4 regions of the Nonomuraea sp. NPDC049158 genome follow, and region 2 is predicted to be linked to each of the others. Evidence: predicted binding sites of a transcription regulator. Region 2 holds the regulator's gene; each other region holds the start of a gene.

Region 1 (3,691 bases), on a different contig from region 2:
CGGTCTGCGTGGCGGCGGCGAGCGGCATGCGCGTCACGGTCGAGCCCCGCGAGGCGACCCCCGATCAGGCCGTCGCACGCTCCGGCTCCGGGGCCAAGGTGATCGTCGGTGTGGTGGCGCTGGTGGTCGTCGCCGCCGTCGGGCTCGCCTTGACCTGGCCGTGGCTGTCGGCGCTGCTGGCGCCCGCCCAGCCGGGATCCGCGGCCCCGTCCGGGCTGGGCACCGTCGTCAACACCTGGGCGCCCGCCCTGATCGGCGCGCTGGTGTCGGTGGGCGTCGCCTACCTCGGTGCGCTCGGCATCGGCGGGCTGCGGCCGCTGGGCCGAGGGAGCGAGTGGCTGCTGCTGGTGTTCGCCCCCTGGCTGTTCGTCGGGATGGGCCCGCTGAGCCTGGCCGACTGGCGCACCATCCGCGGCATGAGCCTGATCGACTCCTTCATCGCCCTCGTCCAGCCGGTGCTGGTCAGCGTGCCCGCCCTGCTGATCCTGACGCTGCTGTGCAAGGGGCTGGCCGCGCGTGGCGGCAAGGACTTCCTGAGCGGCGTGGTCCTGCCCTCACTCCCCATGGCCGGCATCCTCGTCCTGGCCATCACGCTCGTGAACGGCCAGGACCTCCTGTGGCCCCTGCTGGTCGCCCAGGACCCCGGCCTGGCCACCGCGCCGGTCCAGCTGCTCACCCGCTCGAGCGGCTACAGCGCGGCCGCGCCCGACGTCGGCCTGGCCACGCCGCTGGCCGTGGTCGCCGTCGCCCTGATCGCGATCGTCGCCGCGCAGCTGCTCTACCTCGACCGGCTCGCCATCACCGTGGGCCGTTCGCGGGCGGAGGTCTCACCTGCGTAAATTGTGGGACCGTGGACATCCGTGATGTGACTTCCGACGACCTCGACGCCGTTCTCGACCTCCGCCAGCGCTCCTTCGGCCTGGTTCCGGCCGCCGAGCGGGAGCGCTGGCGCCAGGCGGCGCTGCCGGCGCTGGCCGAGGGCCGCTACCTGGGCATGTTCGACGGGCCCAGGCTGGTCGCGACCTCGCGGCTGCGCCCGTTCACGCAGTGGTGGCACGGCAAGCCGCAGCCCATGGCCGGGGTCGCGGCCGTCACCGTCAGCCCCGAGGATCGCGGCAAGGGCGTCGGCGGCCGGCTCATGCAGGCCACCGTGGAGCGGGCCGTGGCGTTCGGCGACGCGGTGTCCGTGCTCTATCCGGCGACCACGCCGCTCTACCGCTCGGCCGGCTACGAGCACGCCGGGGCGCAGCACCGCGTCACGCTCCCGGCCGAGTCGCTGCGGACGATCCCGCCGAGCGGCCGGGTCGAGCTGCGCAGGATGGGTCCCGGCGACGCGGCCGAGGTGGTCTCGGTGCTGCGGCGGGCACACGGCGCCGCGCGGGCCTCCGGCCCCGTCTCATGGGACGAGCGCACCTGGGCGCTGCGGCTCGGCCAGGAGGACGACTTCCTCTACCTGGCCCCGGACGGCTACGTCGTCTACCACTGGGACGGCCCGGACATCGAGGTCGACAACCTCGTGGCCGAGTCCGAGGAGACCGCCAGGGCGCTGTGGTCGCTGGTGGGCACCGCGTCGTCGATGGCCGAGCACGTCACCGCCAACGTCGCGCCCGACGACCCGGTGCTGTGGCTGTTGCGCGAGCGGTCCACGGAGCGGGTCAAGCAGGTGCGGTGGATGTTCCGCGTCCTCGACGTGGCGGCGGCCGTGGAGCGCAGGGGATATCCGGCCGCCGTCGCGGGAGAGGCGGTCGTGGAGGTGACCGACCGGCTGCGGGCGGGCAACACGGGGCGCTGGCGGCTGGAGTTCTCCGGCGGCTCCGGGGCCGCCACCCCGCTCGGCGACTCGGGGGAGTCCGGGGCGGTGCTGTCGATCAACGGCCTCTCCGCCCTGTACGCCGGGATCCCGGCGGCCACGCTGCGGCGCGGCGGCCTCATGTCCGGGCACGAGCGCTACGACGAGCTCCTCGACACCGTCTTCGCCGCCAAGCCGTACATGCTGGACTACTTCTGACCGCCCCATCCACGTCCGTTCTGCGGCGGGCCCACGGTGGCGGGCGTTCCCGACGGCCGGTCCACGCTCGCGGGCGTTCGCGACGACCGGCCCACGCTCGCGGGCGTTTCCCGATGCGCGGGCACGTCAGCCGGGGTAGAGTCTCGTGCCGAACAGATGTTCGGCGGCGCGGGGAGGCAGGCCGGTGCGGGTGATGGGCGTCGATCCGGGGCTGACCCGGTGCGGCCTTGGCGCGGTCGAGGGGCGGCCCGGCGCGCCGCTGTCCCTGGTGGCCGTCGGCGTGGTGCGCACCGGCGCCGACGAGGAGCTGGGCACCCGGCTGGTCGGCATCGAGGCCGGCATCGAGCAGTGGCTCGACGACGTCCGCCCGGACGCGGTGGCGGTCGAGCGGGTCTTCAGCCAGCACAACGTCCGCACGGTCATGGGCACCGCCCAGGCGGCGGGCATCGCGGTCCTGTGCGCGGCCAGGCGCGGCCTGCCCGTCGCGCTGCACACCCCGTCCGAGGTCAAGGCGGCCATCACCGGCAGCGGCACCGCCGACAAGAAGCAGATCGGCGCCATGGTGACCCGCCTCCTGCGGCTCAGCGAGATGCCCAAGCCCGCCGACGCCGCCGACGCGCTCGCCCTGGCCATCTGCCACGTGTGGCGCGGCGGCGCCCAGCACAAGCTGGCCCAGGCCGTGGCAAGGGCCCAGAGCCGCACGGCCCAGGGCCGTACGACAGGAAAGGGCGTGGCGCTGTGATCGCGTCCGTGGCCGGGCAGGTGACGGCGATCACCCCCCACGGTGCGGTGATCGAGGTCGGCGGGGTCGGCATCCTCACCCACTGCACACCGGCCACCCTCGCCGCGCTCAGGGTGGGCGAGGAGGCGCGGCTGGCCACGTCGCTGGTGGTGCGCGAGGAGTCGCTCACCCTCTACGGCTTCGCCACCGCCGACGAGCGCACCGTCTTCGAGCTGCTCCAGACGGCCAGCGGCGTCGGCCCCAAGGTGGCGCTGGCCATGCTCGCCGTCCACACGCCCAACGCGCTGCGCGTCGCCGTGGCCTCCGCCGACCTCAAGGCTCTCACCAAGGTGCCGGGCATCGGCCCCAAGGGCGCCCAGCGCATCGTGCTGGAGCTCAAGGACCGGCTCGGCACCCCCGACGAGACGGTCGACGCGGCGCTCAACGGCAACCGGCGGGCGGCCGCCTGGCGCGACCAGGTCCACTCGGGGCTGGTCGGGCTGGGCTACTCCGGCAAGGACGCCGACGAGGCCATCGCCGCGGTCGAGCCGGAGGCCGGTGACGACCCGCAGGTGGCCGTCCTGCTGAAGGCCGCACTGCGATCGCTGAGCAGCGCGCGATGAGCGGGGAGGTCCGGGCGTGAGCCTTGAGCGTGATCTCGTCTCGCCCGACGCCGAGGGCGACGAGCTGCAGATCGAGGCGGCGCTGCGGCCCAAGCGGCTGAGCGAGTTCATCGGCCAGGCGCGGGTGCGGGAGCAGCTGTCGCTGGTGCTGGAGAGCGCCATGCGGCGCCAGCGGCCGCCGGATCATGTGCTGATGAGCGGTTCGCCGGGTCTGGGCAAGACGACACTGGCTATGATCATCGCAGCCGAGTTGAGCGCTCCGCTCCGCATCACCTCAGGGCCGGCCCTGGAGCGGGCCGGTGACCTCGCGGCCATCCTGTCGACGCTGGCCGAGGGCGA
Region 2 (3,691 bases):
TCTCGGTCACCACCGCTGCGGGGTCGCCCTCGTCGGGAGCCACCGCGTCGGCGATCGTCCAGAGCGAGTCCCCCTCGTGGACGGTCACCCAGGGCAGGCCCGCGTGACTCGGCACGACAGGCGCCGCGGACGCCTGGCCGACCGCGCGGGTGCCGAGCCAGAAGCCGCCCAGGGACAGCAGAGCCATGGCCATCACCAGTACGGCCCGCCCCCGTCGCGTGAGCCGTACGGGAGGATTACGCCGCCCCCGTCGAGTAACGCCGGCCTGCCTCCTGGACAGATGGGTCCGATCGGCGGGCAGACCGCCCTTGCGCCGGGGACGGCGCGTGTACGAGCCCGGCACCTCACGGACCCGGCCGCCGGAACGACCGGCCACTTCCCGAGCCGGGCCCCCGACACGCCCACCCACACCCCGAGACCGCGCACCGTACCGGCCGCCCGCCCGGCGCGAGCGCCCCTCCGACCGGCTCTCTGCCTCACGGGAGCGAGCGCCCGCATCGCGCAGAGGGCTCTCCGCGCGGCCGTCGCTCGCCCGAACCGACGAGTTCCCGAACTCCACCGATCGCCCGACTTCCGCCGAGCCTGCGGGCTCCACTGGGCGCCCGGTCGCGTCCGTGGGTCGCACACTTCCATCAGACCGCGGTGTGTCGTCGGAGTCAGGGCGTGGCGCGGGCACCAGCCACAGAAGCGGTCTTCCCTGTGCTGCGGCCCGACGACTGAGAGGCCCTCTGCCGGCCGATCCGCCCCTCGTACGTTCGCCCCCTCCCCCCGGCCGGCCGCCGCTGCCGTATTCGGGACGACCCCCGCCCCCGCGTGCAGGCCGCGCCCCGCCTTCCCTGCCGAAACGGCCTCCGTCTCCACTCTCGCGAACGCTCCCGCCCCCAGTCCGCGAACGACCCGCACCCCCGGTTCGGGAACGAGCCCCGCCCGCTATCTCGAGACGGCCTTCCGGCCCCGGAACAGCGAACCCCGGGCCGCCGGACCCCGAACCGGTCGATCCCGGACCAGCGGACCCCGTGCCGACGGTCCCCGGACCGTCAGGCGCCGGGCCAACAAACCCCGGACCGGCGGACCCCGGAGCCCGGTTGTCGGAGTTGTCACGGGTAAGCGGGGGTTCGCGATCTGGCCGGTCGGCGGAATCGCCGCCCCGACAACCATCCCCCTGGTCGTCACCCGTGTTGCCGCCCCCCGCCACCGGTCGCCGGGTGGCGTCTGCCAGGAGGGTGAGTCGCTTGACGTCGTCGCTGGTCGCATCTGTGATGGTGGTCGCTCGCATGTTTGACCTCCCAGCCGTCCCGGCCCGAAAAAAAGACCCAATAAAGATCGGCAAATCGAACACGGTGTCGATCGAACTCCCGTACGATGTTGTACACCACGCTGCCAACAATTTCGAGGAAGACTCGAACAATTGTTTGAAGATGATCTTCAACAGCGATACGGTCGCTGTGTGCGACACGAAGACCACGGACCGGGAGATTCGCCGGTGAGGCGGGCCGCCGGGCGAGGAGGCAGATCATGAGCGATCGGGATGACACCAACGGGGTCAGTGACCTCGCGGTGCGTCGGCGTGACTCCCTGGGGCTGACACCCAGGCAACGCAAGATCCTCGAGGTGATTCGCGACTCGGTCCAACAGCGGGGCTACCCGCCGTCCATGCGCGAGATCGGCGAGGCCGTGCAACTGACCAGCACGTCCAGCGTGTCGCACCAGCTGACGGCGTTGCAGCGCAAGGGCTACCTGAGACGCGACCCCCACCGGCCGCGCGCGCTCGAGGTGCGTCTGCCGGGCGAGCCCGTGCTCTGGGTCGATCCCGACGCCGCCAACGAGTCCGACTCCCCGGTGAGCAGGCCCACGGCCGCCTACGTGCCGCTGGTCGGCCGGATCGCCGCCGGTGGACCGATCCTCGCCGAGGAGAGCGTCGAAGACGTCTTCGCCCTGCCCAAGCAACTGGTCGGTGAAGGCACCCTCTTCCTCCTGCAGGTCGCCGGTGATTCGATGATCGACGCCGCCATCGCCGACGGCGACTGGGTCGTCGTCCGCCAGCAGCCGGTCGCGGAGAGCGGTGACATCGTGGCGGCCATGATCGAGGGCGAGGCTACGGTGAAGACGTTCAAGCGCAAGGACGGCCACGTCTGGCTGGTGCCGCACAACGCCAACTACGACCCGATCCCCGGCGACGAGGCCAGCGTCCTGGGCAAGGTCGTAGCGGTCCTCCGCCGCCTCTAGCACCGCACGCATGTCCGGGCGTATGGCAGGGTGATGCGCCAGGCGTACGCCATCGGCTCCGTACGCATGCGACAGAGGGCATGGCAGGCAACACACCTGCCATGCCCTCTGTTCGTGTCCTCTTGAGGAGTACGGTCATCAGCCATTCGGGCCAGACCACCGGCCTCAAGACAGGGACCAGATCGTAGGTTGCCGGTCTCCGCGACCGACTGCCGGCGGAGATCGGCGTACCAAAAGAGACATCTGACCGAAGGTGAAGTCGCCTGGCCAATGAGACGGGCTGGCCAGAACAGCGGTGGTTTCTAGAATGGCCGCGTGACCGACACAAAGCGGGCAGAAGACCTCAAGGCAACACACGACGGATTCAAGTGGGCCAAAGCCGCTCCCGGCGTCATCCCCGCCTGGATCGCCGATATGGACCTCCCCACCGCCCCCGAAGTCGTCAACGCCCTTCAACGGCGGGCCCACGGTGACCTCGGCTACCCCACCTGGCTGGACAGTCCCCGCTGTGGTCCCCTGGCTGAGGCGTTCGTTGAGCGGATGGCCGGTCGGTACGGCTGGGAGCCGGAGCTTGAGTATGTGCGGAGTTATTCCGACATCAACCAAGCGCTCCAGGTGCTCCTCCACGTATGGACCCGCCCAGGGGACGGCGTGGCCGTGCATACCCCCGCCTATCCCCCGTTCCTCGGCACGCTGGAGACCATGAACCGGCCGCTGCATCCCCTCCAGCTGATCGCCGACGGGGACTCGTGGCGGTTTGAGGTGCCTGATCTGTCCCGCTGCAAGGTGTTGCTGCTGGTCAACCCGCACAATCCCACAGGTCGGGTCTTCACCCGCGAGGAGCTGACCGAGCTGGCGGAGCACGTCGAGCGTCATGACCTGCTCGTCATCTCCGACGAGATCCACGCCGACCTCGCGTACGCCCCCAACCAGCACATCCCGTTCGCCGCCCTCCTGCCTGAGCGGACCGTCACGCTCACCTCTGCCACCAAGGCGTTCAATCTTGGCGGCATCCGGTGCTCGGTCGCCCACATCGGTTCGCCGGAGCTGCGTAAGGCTCTCGACGCGCAGCCGCCCTTCGTGTTCGGCTCGGCCAATCTGTTCGGAGTGGAGGCGACGGTGGCGGCCTGGCGGCACGGCGACGCCTGGCTTGAGGAGACCCGTGCCCTGTTGGACAGGAATCGCCGGACGATCGCCGACCGGCTGCCCGAGGGGATTGGCTACCGCATCCCGGAGGCCACCTACCTGGCCTGGCTCGACTACGGCCGCCCAGGCGTACAGGAAACGCTCGAACGTGACGCGAAGGTCATGCTGAGCGATGGCGCCACGTTCGGGCCCGGCGGCGCGCACTGTGTACGGCTGAACTTCGCCACCACCGAGCCCATCCTGACCGAGATCCTGGACCGCATCACACAAACAGGCTAGAAGCGAGGGAAGTCCGTTTCCTCGACCCCCGCCGGCCCGG
Region 3 (3,691 bases), on a different contig from region 2:
GCGGTGATCATCTCCGGGGACGAGGAAGCCAAGAAGGTCCCTCGGCTGCGGATCTACGACCTGGAGACCGGGGACCTCTCCGCGGGCGTGGATCTGGCGCTGAAGGCGGGGCAGACGCCGTACCTCGCCCAGTGGAGTGCGGACGGGCGGCTCACGGTGCTCGTGCAGACAGGTGACGAAGGCTCGACGGCGGTGGTACGGGAGTTCACCGTCGACACGGAGACCGGCGCCGCCACGCAGACGGACAAGTACTCGATCAGCAAGACCAGGTACGCCTTCAGAGTGGCAGGGGAGTGACGACGATGAAGATCAGGATCGCCGTGGCGATCGCGGCAGGGCTGGCCGCTCTGGTGGCCGCGCCTCAGGCCGCCCAGGCCATGCCACATGACCACCACGACGGCATCCGCTATGCCTCGGTCAAGGGCTGCACGGTCAAGGGCGAGCAGCGGCCGTGCGGTGAGTGGCGGCTGATGATGCACAGCGGGGAGAAGGGCTCCCTGCCCGACGCCGAGACCATCGCCCGCGAGGCGAACGGCAAGTCGTCGCACACCCAGGTCGCGCCCATCGCCGTCAGCGGTAACGGCCGGCGCGTCGCGTACTTCACCAAGTCCGGGCGGCTGGCCGTACGGACCATGGGGGGCGGGGTGAAGGTCTTCGCCAAGGACGCGCTGCCGCGCGTGGCCCAGTACGACGTGACGTTCCAGCTCTCCGACGACGGCGGCAGGCTCGCGACCGTCTTCGCCACCAACAAGGCGGTGAAGACGCGGATCTTCGACACGGCCACCGGCGCCCTGCTCGGTTCGACGCCCGGCGGGCAGACGCTGCTCGGCTTCAGCGCCGACGGCGGCGAACTGCTGACCGAGGTCTCCGCCGACGAGTCCGTCACGGACCTGATCGCCTACAGCGAGTCCGGCGAGCAGCTGTACCGGGCCACGCCGCCGCAGATCGTCGCCGCGAACTCCCCGTCGGCCCTCGCGGCCGACGGCCGGACGACCGCGAACGTCGTCATGGGCGGCGCCAAGTCCCAGCTCGTCCTGTACGACATGCAGAGCGACCAGATCATCGCCAAGCGGAAGGTCAAGCTGCCGGCCGGCGACCTCAACATGATCGACTGGACCGGCGACCAGCAGGTGACACTGCATCTCGTGCAGTACCCCGACGGCAAGGCGAACAAGATGACGATCGTCCAGATCGACACCGAAACCGGGGCCGTCAAGGTCCGGGACCACTACTCGCTCCTGAAGGACAGCTACGTCTTCGCGGCCTGCGGCGGCTGAGCTCTCGTCAGGTTCGACGCGGTACGGCGGGGCTGGGGGAGCCCCGCCGTTTCCGTGTCTCCGGGCATACGCTGCTGGCGTGGCGGTTCACTCGACCAAAGCGATGGCGGCTCGGGCCGTGGATCTGTGCGTCGCGCTGCTGCACGAGGAGCCGTCGGCGGAGTCGGTCGCGCGGGTGCTGCGCGATCACGGCGAAACCGGCGACCTGGACCTGGGCGAGGCCGACCTGGCGGCGATGCGGGCCGCGGCGGAGCGGCTGGTCACCGTCTTCGCCGCCGCCGGTCCCGACGTGGCGGCCGCCCGGCTGAACGATCTTCTGGCGACGGCCGCGCGGGCGCCCCGCCTGACGAACCACGGGGCCACGACTCCCTGGCACCTGCACGTGGACGGCGACGACTACGCGCCGTGGGGGGAGTGGTTCCTGGCCTCGTCGGCCCTGGCGCTGGCCGTCCTGCTGGCCGATCACCAGCGCGTGCCGGGCGGGCTGTGCGCCTCGGTCGCCTGCCGCCGGCCGTACCTGGACCTCGGGGGTGGCAGCCCGCGGCGCTACTGCAGCACCCGCTGCGCCACCCGCGAACGCGTCGCCGCCCACCGCGGCCGCACCTGACCGCTCTCAGCGGCATCGCCCACGCGGCCCCACCTGACCGACACGGTAGCAAGCGCCACAAAAGGGGTGCGCGGTAACAGGCGTGACGGGCGGGCATACCCGATACTGGAGCCGTGGGGATCGGCGGCCTGCGTGGCCGCCCCGGTCTGTACGGGCTGCGTGCCGTACAGACCGGGCGGGTGGGACGACGAGCCGCGCGCCCGGCCGTGACGGCCGGGCGCAGCCGGTCTGCGGACCTAATCGAATGAATGTTTGAACGATCGCCTACACTTGATGCCATGACGGCTGTTTTCCAAGCTTCTCTGCTGGGAGCCGAGGAGCTCGTCGGCTCGGCGATCCGCCGGACGCCTCTGGAGCGCGGGGCGTGGATCGACTTCGGGCCCGGCTGGCTGGCGCAGGCCGACGCGCTGTTCTCCCGGCTGGCCGAGGTGGTGCCGTGGCGGGCCGAACGGCGCCGGATGTACGACAAAGTGGTCGATGTGCCGCGGCTGCTCGCCTTCTACGACGAGGACGAGCCGCTGCCCGATCCGGCACTCGACGACGCCCTGCGCGCGCTCAACGAGCGCTACGCCGAGGAGCTCGGGGAGCCGTTCCGCACGGCCGGGCTCTGCTTCTACCGCGACGGCCGCGACAGCGTGGCCTGGCACGGCGACACCCTGGGCAGGGGCGGCACCGAGGACACCATGGTCGCGATCATCTCGGTCGGCGCCCCGCGCCCGCTGCTGCTGCGCCCCCGGGGCGGCGGCGCGTCGATCCGGCACGACCTGGGGCACGGCGACCTCATCGTGATGGGCGGCAGCTGCCAGCGCACGTGGGAGCACGCGATCCCCAAGACCACCCGCCCCACCGGGCCGCGCATCAGCATCCAGTTCAGGCCGCGCGGCGTCCGCTGAGAGCGGGGACGGCGCCAGGCGGACTGGCGTCCCCTCAGCTCAGAGCGGTTGATTGTGCTGCTCGACGCACTGGCGCAGGATCGACAATGGTGCACCGCCGCCTGCGGGGAGCTCTCGTGACTACTTCTCCGGCCGCAACACCGAATACAGGAGCTGGTCGTGCCAGCTCCCGCCGCGCCACTGGGCCCGGCGGATCACGCCTTCACGTTCGAATCCGGCGTTGGCCAGCGCGCCCTGCTCGGCGAGGTTGGTGACATCGGTGATGGCCTCGATCCGTTCGGCCCGGGTGTGGTCGAACAGGTACGTCACCAGCTCGCGGTGCGCCCGGCTGCCGACGCCCTTGCCGCGGTGGCGCGGGAAGATCACGATGGAGAGCGACCAGCACCAGGAGGTGTGCCGCGGACCCCAGAGCCGCTGGAACCAGTGCATCCACCCGGCCACCTCACCACGGGCGTCAATGGTGAAATAGCCGCCCTCGGGGCTCAGCAGCCCGCTCGCCGCGAACTCCTCGCGCATCGCGTGCAGGGTGCGATGGCCGAACCACTGCTGCTCGCCGGTCCCCTTCGGGCTGCCCAGATTCTCCTCGAACACATCCAGGTCCGCCGCACGGACCGGGCGCAGGCTCACGTTCACTCGGGTCCCTTCCTCAGAGCCGTACAGGATAGGGCAGCGCCCCGCCGAGTGATCACGGAGGGTGGCCTTAAGACAGCAGCGAGCGCTAAAAGGTCCTGGATCTCCGCAGCGCGGGGGGCCGCCCGTCGGGATCGACCGCCAGGCGGTAGAGCGGTGTGGCGAGCAGCCCGCGCACCCGAGGCAGCTCGGGGTAGGAATGCGGCCGCAGCCGCCCCGGCGGCCGCGGACCCTTCCTGCCGCCGGCGTGCCAGGCCTCGAGCCGCGCCGCCGCGTCGGCGAAG
Region 4 (3,691 bases), on a different contig from region 2:
AGGTCGCCCACGGTGAAGGAGGCGACGGCGGTGCGGATGGTGATGCCGCGGCGCCGCTCGATGGCCCCGCTGTCGGTCTGTGTGCTGCCGTCGTCGACGTTGCCCAGCCGGTCGATCGCGCCGGTCCGGAACAGCAGCCGCTCGGTCAGGCTGGTCTTACCCGCGTCTACGTGCGCGAGGATGCCGATGTTGAGGATGTACATGCCTGGTCGAAGCCTCGAGAACTCTCGTGCCAATGGGGCGCTGGGAGACTCGAAGGCACCGCATTACATGCTCCTGCTGGTCGACGTCAGAAACGGCCTCATGATGTCACCCGCGTCGGCCGCACTGCCAGCGATTTATTCGCGGCTCACTCGCCCGTCGGCCCGGACAGGCCGAGCAGCCGCGCAGTCACAGGCCGGAGAGGCTGAGTTGGTCGCGCCTCGCCGGTCGGAGGGGCTGGCCTGCCGCACCGTCACAGGCCATGCAGGTCGACCTGCCGCACCGTCACAGGCCGGGGAGGCTGAGTTGCCGCGCCGTCGGGGCGGGCCGGGCCTGTGGAGCGGGCTCGGGGTGGGCCGGTGGCGCGAGCTCGGCGCGTGGCGGGAGGCGGCGGGCTGAAGCCGCGGTCGCCCGGCCGACACCGTGGCGTCGGGCCAGCTCCTTGACCTGGTCGGTGATGCGCTGCTGATAGGCCTGCGGAGCGTACGCGCCCCTTCCGTACAGCTCCAGATAGCGCGGCACGAGCCGAGGATGCTCGCGCGACAGCCACCCCAGCCACCACTCGCGCGCCCCGGGCCGCAGGTGCAGGACGATGGGCGCGAGGTGGGTGGCGCCCGCCTGGGCGATCTCCTTGACCGTGCGTTCGAGCTGGTCGGGGGAGTCGGTGAGGTACGGCAGGATCGGCGCCATCAGCACGCCGCAGGAGATGCCGTGGTCGTTGAGCGTGGCGCAGACCTCCAGCCTTCGCAGCGGGGCGGGGGTGCCGGGCTCGACGGAGCGCCACAGATCGGGGTCGACGAAGCCGACCGACACGCTGGCGCTCACCTGGGTGACATCGGCGGCCTCGGTCAGCAGGTCGAGATCGCGCAGGATGAGCGTGCCCTTGGTGAGGATCGAGAACGGGTTGGCGGCGTCGCGCAGGGCGGCCAGGATGCCGCGCATCAATTGGTAACGGCCCTCGGCCCTCTGGTAACAGTCGACGTTCGTGCCCATGGCGATGGGGCCGCCGTGCCAGCGCGGCGATGCCAGCTCCTTGCGGGCCAGCTCGGCGGCGTTGACCTTGACCACGATCTTCGAGTCGAAATCGGCGCCGGCGTCGAGGTCGAGATATTGGTGGGTCTTGCGCGCGAAGCAGTAGACGCAGCGGTGGCCGCAGCCCCGATAGGGATTGATGGTGTGCTCGAACGGGACCCGGCTGGCCGCCGGCACCCGGTTGATGATCGAGCGGGCCTGGATCTCGTAGAAGGTCATCCCCTTGAACTCGGGAGTGTCGAACGTGCGGGTGACCGCGCCGCGGGCGAACAGCGGCACGGCCGGATCGTCCTGGCCGGAGTCGGCCAGGCGCAGGTTGTCCCAGCGCATCCCATGATTAGAACAAAGGTTCGACGATGATCGCAAATGAAAAGAGGTGGCAATTACCTGCTTGGGCGGGGGCTAATGATCTTCATGGTTGGGCAGAAACCCGGCACAGAGCTTGCGTTCCGGAGGTGCACCCATGGCCTGGTCGCAGGACGAGGAGCGGATGCTGGCGCAGATCGAGCAGCACCTCGTCGACGACGATCCGCGACTCGTGGCGAGGTTGGAGTCGTTCAACGAGCGGGCTCGTCGCAGCGAGGAGAAGGTCGACGGGGAGTCCGGCCGCCGGCGCAGGCCGCGCCGCTCGACGGTCATCATCCTGATCAGCTGGTTGTTGATCGCCACTCTGGTCGCCACGCTGCTGATCATGGTCCTGCAGCACGAGGCCGCGACGGCCCTGGCGCTGGCCGCCTCGCTCTAACGCATCTCCCGAAATATCCGGCGCTTCGCGACGCCCGCACGCCCGCACGCCAGACGCCGGGTCCGCAGGCCGCGATCTCGCCCGCCTAGAGACACAAGCCCTATTGCTCCCGGAATACTCGCATGCGTATAGTCGCCCACGAATATTCGTCTACGAGGATGGTGTGGGTGGCGCAACGACGCCGGGTGGCCAATCTGCTGGCCCTGGCCGTGCTCACGGTGGTCGCGGAACGGCCGATGCATCCGTACGAGATGGCATCCGTCCTGCGGGCCCGTGGCAAGGACCGCGAGACACCCATCAAGTGGGGCTCCTTCTACACAGTGGTACGCAATCTGGAGAAGCACGGTTTGATCGCGGCCACGCAGAGCGCCCGGCAAGGGGGCCGGCCCGAGCGGACCGTCTACCGCATCACCGCCGACGGCCGCGAGGAGGCCGAGGACTGGACGCGCGAGCTCCTGGGGACTCCCGAGCGGGAGCCGACGGGGTTCGAGGCCGGGCTGTCGGTGATGGGCGGGCTCGACCCCGACGAGGTCACCGCGCTGCTCCGGCGGCGGCTCGCCCTGCTCCGCGATCGGATCGCCGTCCAGCGCGAGACCCTCGAGGTCGAGCGCGGCGAGATCCCGCGGCTGTTCCTCATCGAGTCCGAATACGCCCTGGCCATGAGCATGGCGGAGGAGGCGTGGACCGGGGCGCTGCTGGCGGAGTTGGCGATCGGCACGTTCCCCGGCCTCGACCAGTGGCAGGTCTACTACCAGAACACCCGCCCCGCACCGGTCCCGACGGGCCCCGCGACAAGGGGCCACACGGACGAGACCGGGCCGATGGAACGAGCCCGCCTGGACAGAGGCGGCCTGGCGGGCTGACCGGGTCGCGGAGGGCGCAGGTATGAGGGCACAAGTGACCCGATCGGGTCACGGATGGCGGTGGCATGTGACCGCCCGGGCACAGGTGGCCCGATCGGGTCACGGATGGCGGAGAAACGTGGCCGCCGGGGCATAGGCGGCCTGGGGGCCTGGTCGGGTCACAGGTGGCGCAGGAAGGTGGCCGCCACCGGGGCCGCGATCTTGCCCCCGGTGCCGCCGCCCTCCACCACCACGGCGAAGGCCACGTCATCCTTGAACCCCATGAACCAGGCATGAGTCTTGAGCTTGTCGCCGGTGCCGTACTCGGCCGTGCCCGTCTTGCCGCGCGTACCCGAGGGCAGCCCGGACGCCTTGGCGGTGCCCTTGGAGACGACGGCGGCCATCATGGCGTGCAGGTTGGTTTTGACGCCCTCGGGCAGCGGCTGCTCGGCCGCCTTCTGCTTCAGGTCGGGCACCAGTGTGGGCGGCCGCCAGGTGCCGTCGGCGATGGCCGCCGCGACCGAGGCCATCGACAGCGGACTGGCCGTGATCCTGGCCTGCCCGAACGATTCGGCGGCCAGCTCGGCGTCCGACTCCGCCTTGGGGAAGCTCGCCTTGGTGGCCGACACCCCGATGTTCAGCGGCTGGTTGAATCCGACGTCCTCGGCCGCCTTGAGCAGTTTGTCGGCGCCCAGGCGCGTCTCGGCGAGCGGCGCGAACGTGGTGTTGCACGAGTGCGCGAAGGAGTCCAGGAACGACAGCGACCCGAACTCCTCCTTCTCCGAGTTGCGGATCTTCAACCCGCCCACCGTCGCGTACATCGGGCAGCTCACCTTGTCCTCCGGCGACATCCCGGCCGCCAGCAGCCCGA

The links. The regulator LexA, encoded in region 2, represses DNA repair genes until DNA is damaged. The targets are predictions, from matches to a motif close to TCGAACANNTGTTCGA.
Region 1: a site for LexA is predicted at 2,157-2,172, ahead of ruvC (crossover junction endodeoxyribonuclease RuvC). Genes of this name have one in related genera too.
Region 3: a site for LexA is predicted at 2,125-2,140, ahead of AB0B61_RS22535 (alpha-ketoglutarate-dependent dioxygenase AlkB). Genes of this name have one in related genera too.
Region 4: a site for LexA is predicted at 1,572-1,587, ahead of AB0B61_RS38725 (Rv2578c family radical SAM protein). Genes of this name have one in related genera too.

What each region holds. Positions count from the first base shown of each region.
Region 1 covers NZ_JBEZDM010000010.1:318,890-322,580, forward strand. The annotation lists gene AB0B61_RS23895 (hypothetical protein) at 1-839, shown strand, start outside; gene AB0B61_RS23900 (GNAT family N-acetyltransferase) at 851-2,008, shown strand; gene ruvC (crossover junction endodeoxyribonuclease RuvC) at 2,193-2,750, shown strand; gene ruvA (Holliday junction branch migration protein RuvA) at 2,747-3,352, shown strand; gene ruvB (Holliday junction branch migration DNA helicase RuvB) at 3,369-3,691, shown strand, end outside.
Region 2 covers NZ_JBEZDM010000025.1:139,651-143,341, forward strand. The annotation lists gene AB0B61_RS39670 (LysM peptidoglycan-binding domain-containing protein) at 1-187, opposite strand, end outside; gene AB0B61_RS39675 (hypothetical protein) at 1,233-1,487, shown strand; gene lexA (transcriptional repressor LexA) at 1,516-2,226, shown strand; gene AB0B61_RS39685 (aminotransferase class I/II-fold pyridoxal phosphate-dependent enzyme) at 2,542-3,651, shown strand; gene AB0B61_RS39690 (hypothetical protein) at 3,648-3,691, opposite strand, start outside.
Region 3 covers NZ_JBEZDM010000010.1:46,476-50,166, forward strand. The annotation lists gene AB0B61_RS22520 (hypothetical protein) at 1-297, shown strand, start outside; gene AB0B61_RS22525 (hypothetical protein) at 303-1,277, shown strand; gene AB0B61_RS22530 (CGNR zinc finger domain-containing protein) at 1,357-1,884, shown strand; gene AB0B61_RS22535 (alpha-ketoglutarate-dependent dioxygenase AlkB) at 2,163-2,777, shown strand; gene AB0B61_RS22540 (GNAT family protein) at 2,898-3,410, opposite strand; gene AB0B61_RS22545 (phospholipase D family protein) at 3,496-3,691, opposite strand, start outside.
Region 4 covers NZ_JBEZDM010000024.1:95,629-99,319, reverse strand. The annotation lists gene AB0B61_RS38730 (translation factor GTPase family protein) at 1-203, opposite strand, end outside; gene AB0B61_RS38725 (Rv2578c family radical SAM protein) at 487-1,563, opposite strand; gene AB0B61_RS38720 (DUF3040 domain-containing protein) at 1,697-1,978, shown strand; gene AB0B61_RS38715 (PadR family transcriptional regulator) at 2,146-2,841, shown strand; gene AB0B61_RS38710 (penicillin-binding transpeptidase domain-containing protein) at 3,000-3,691, opposite strand, start outside.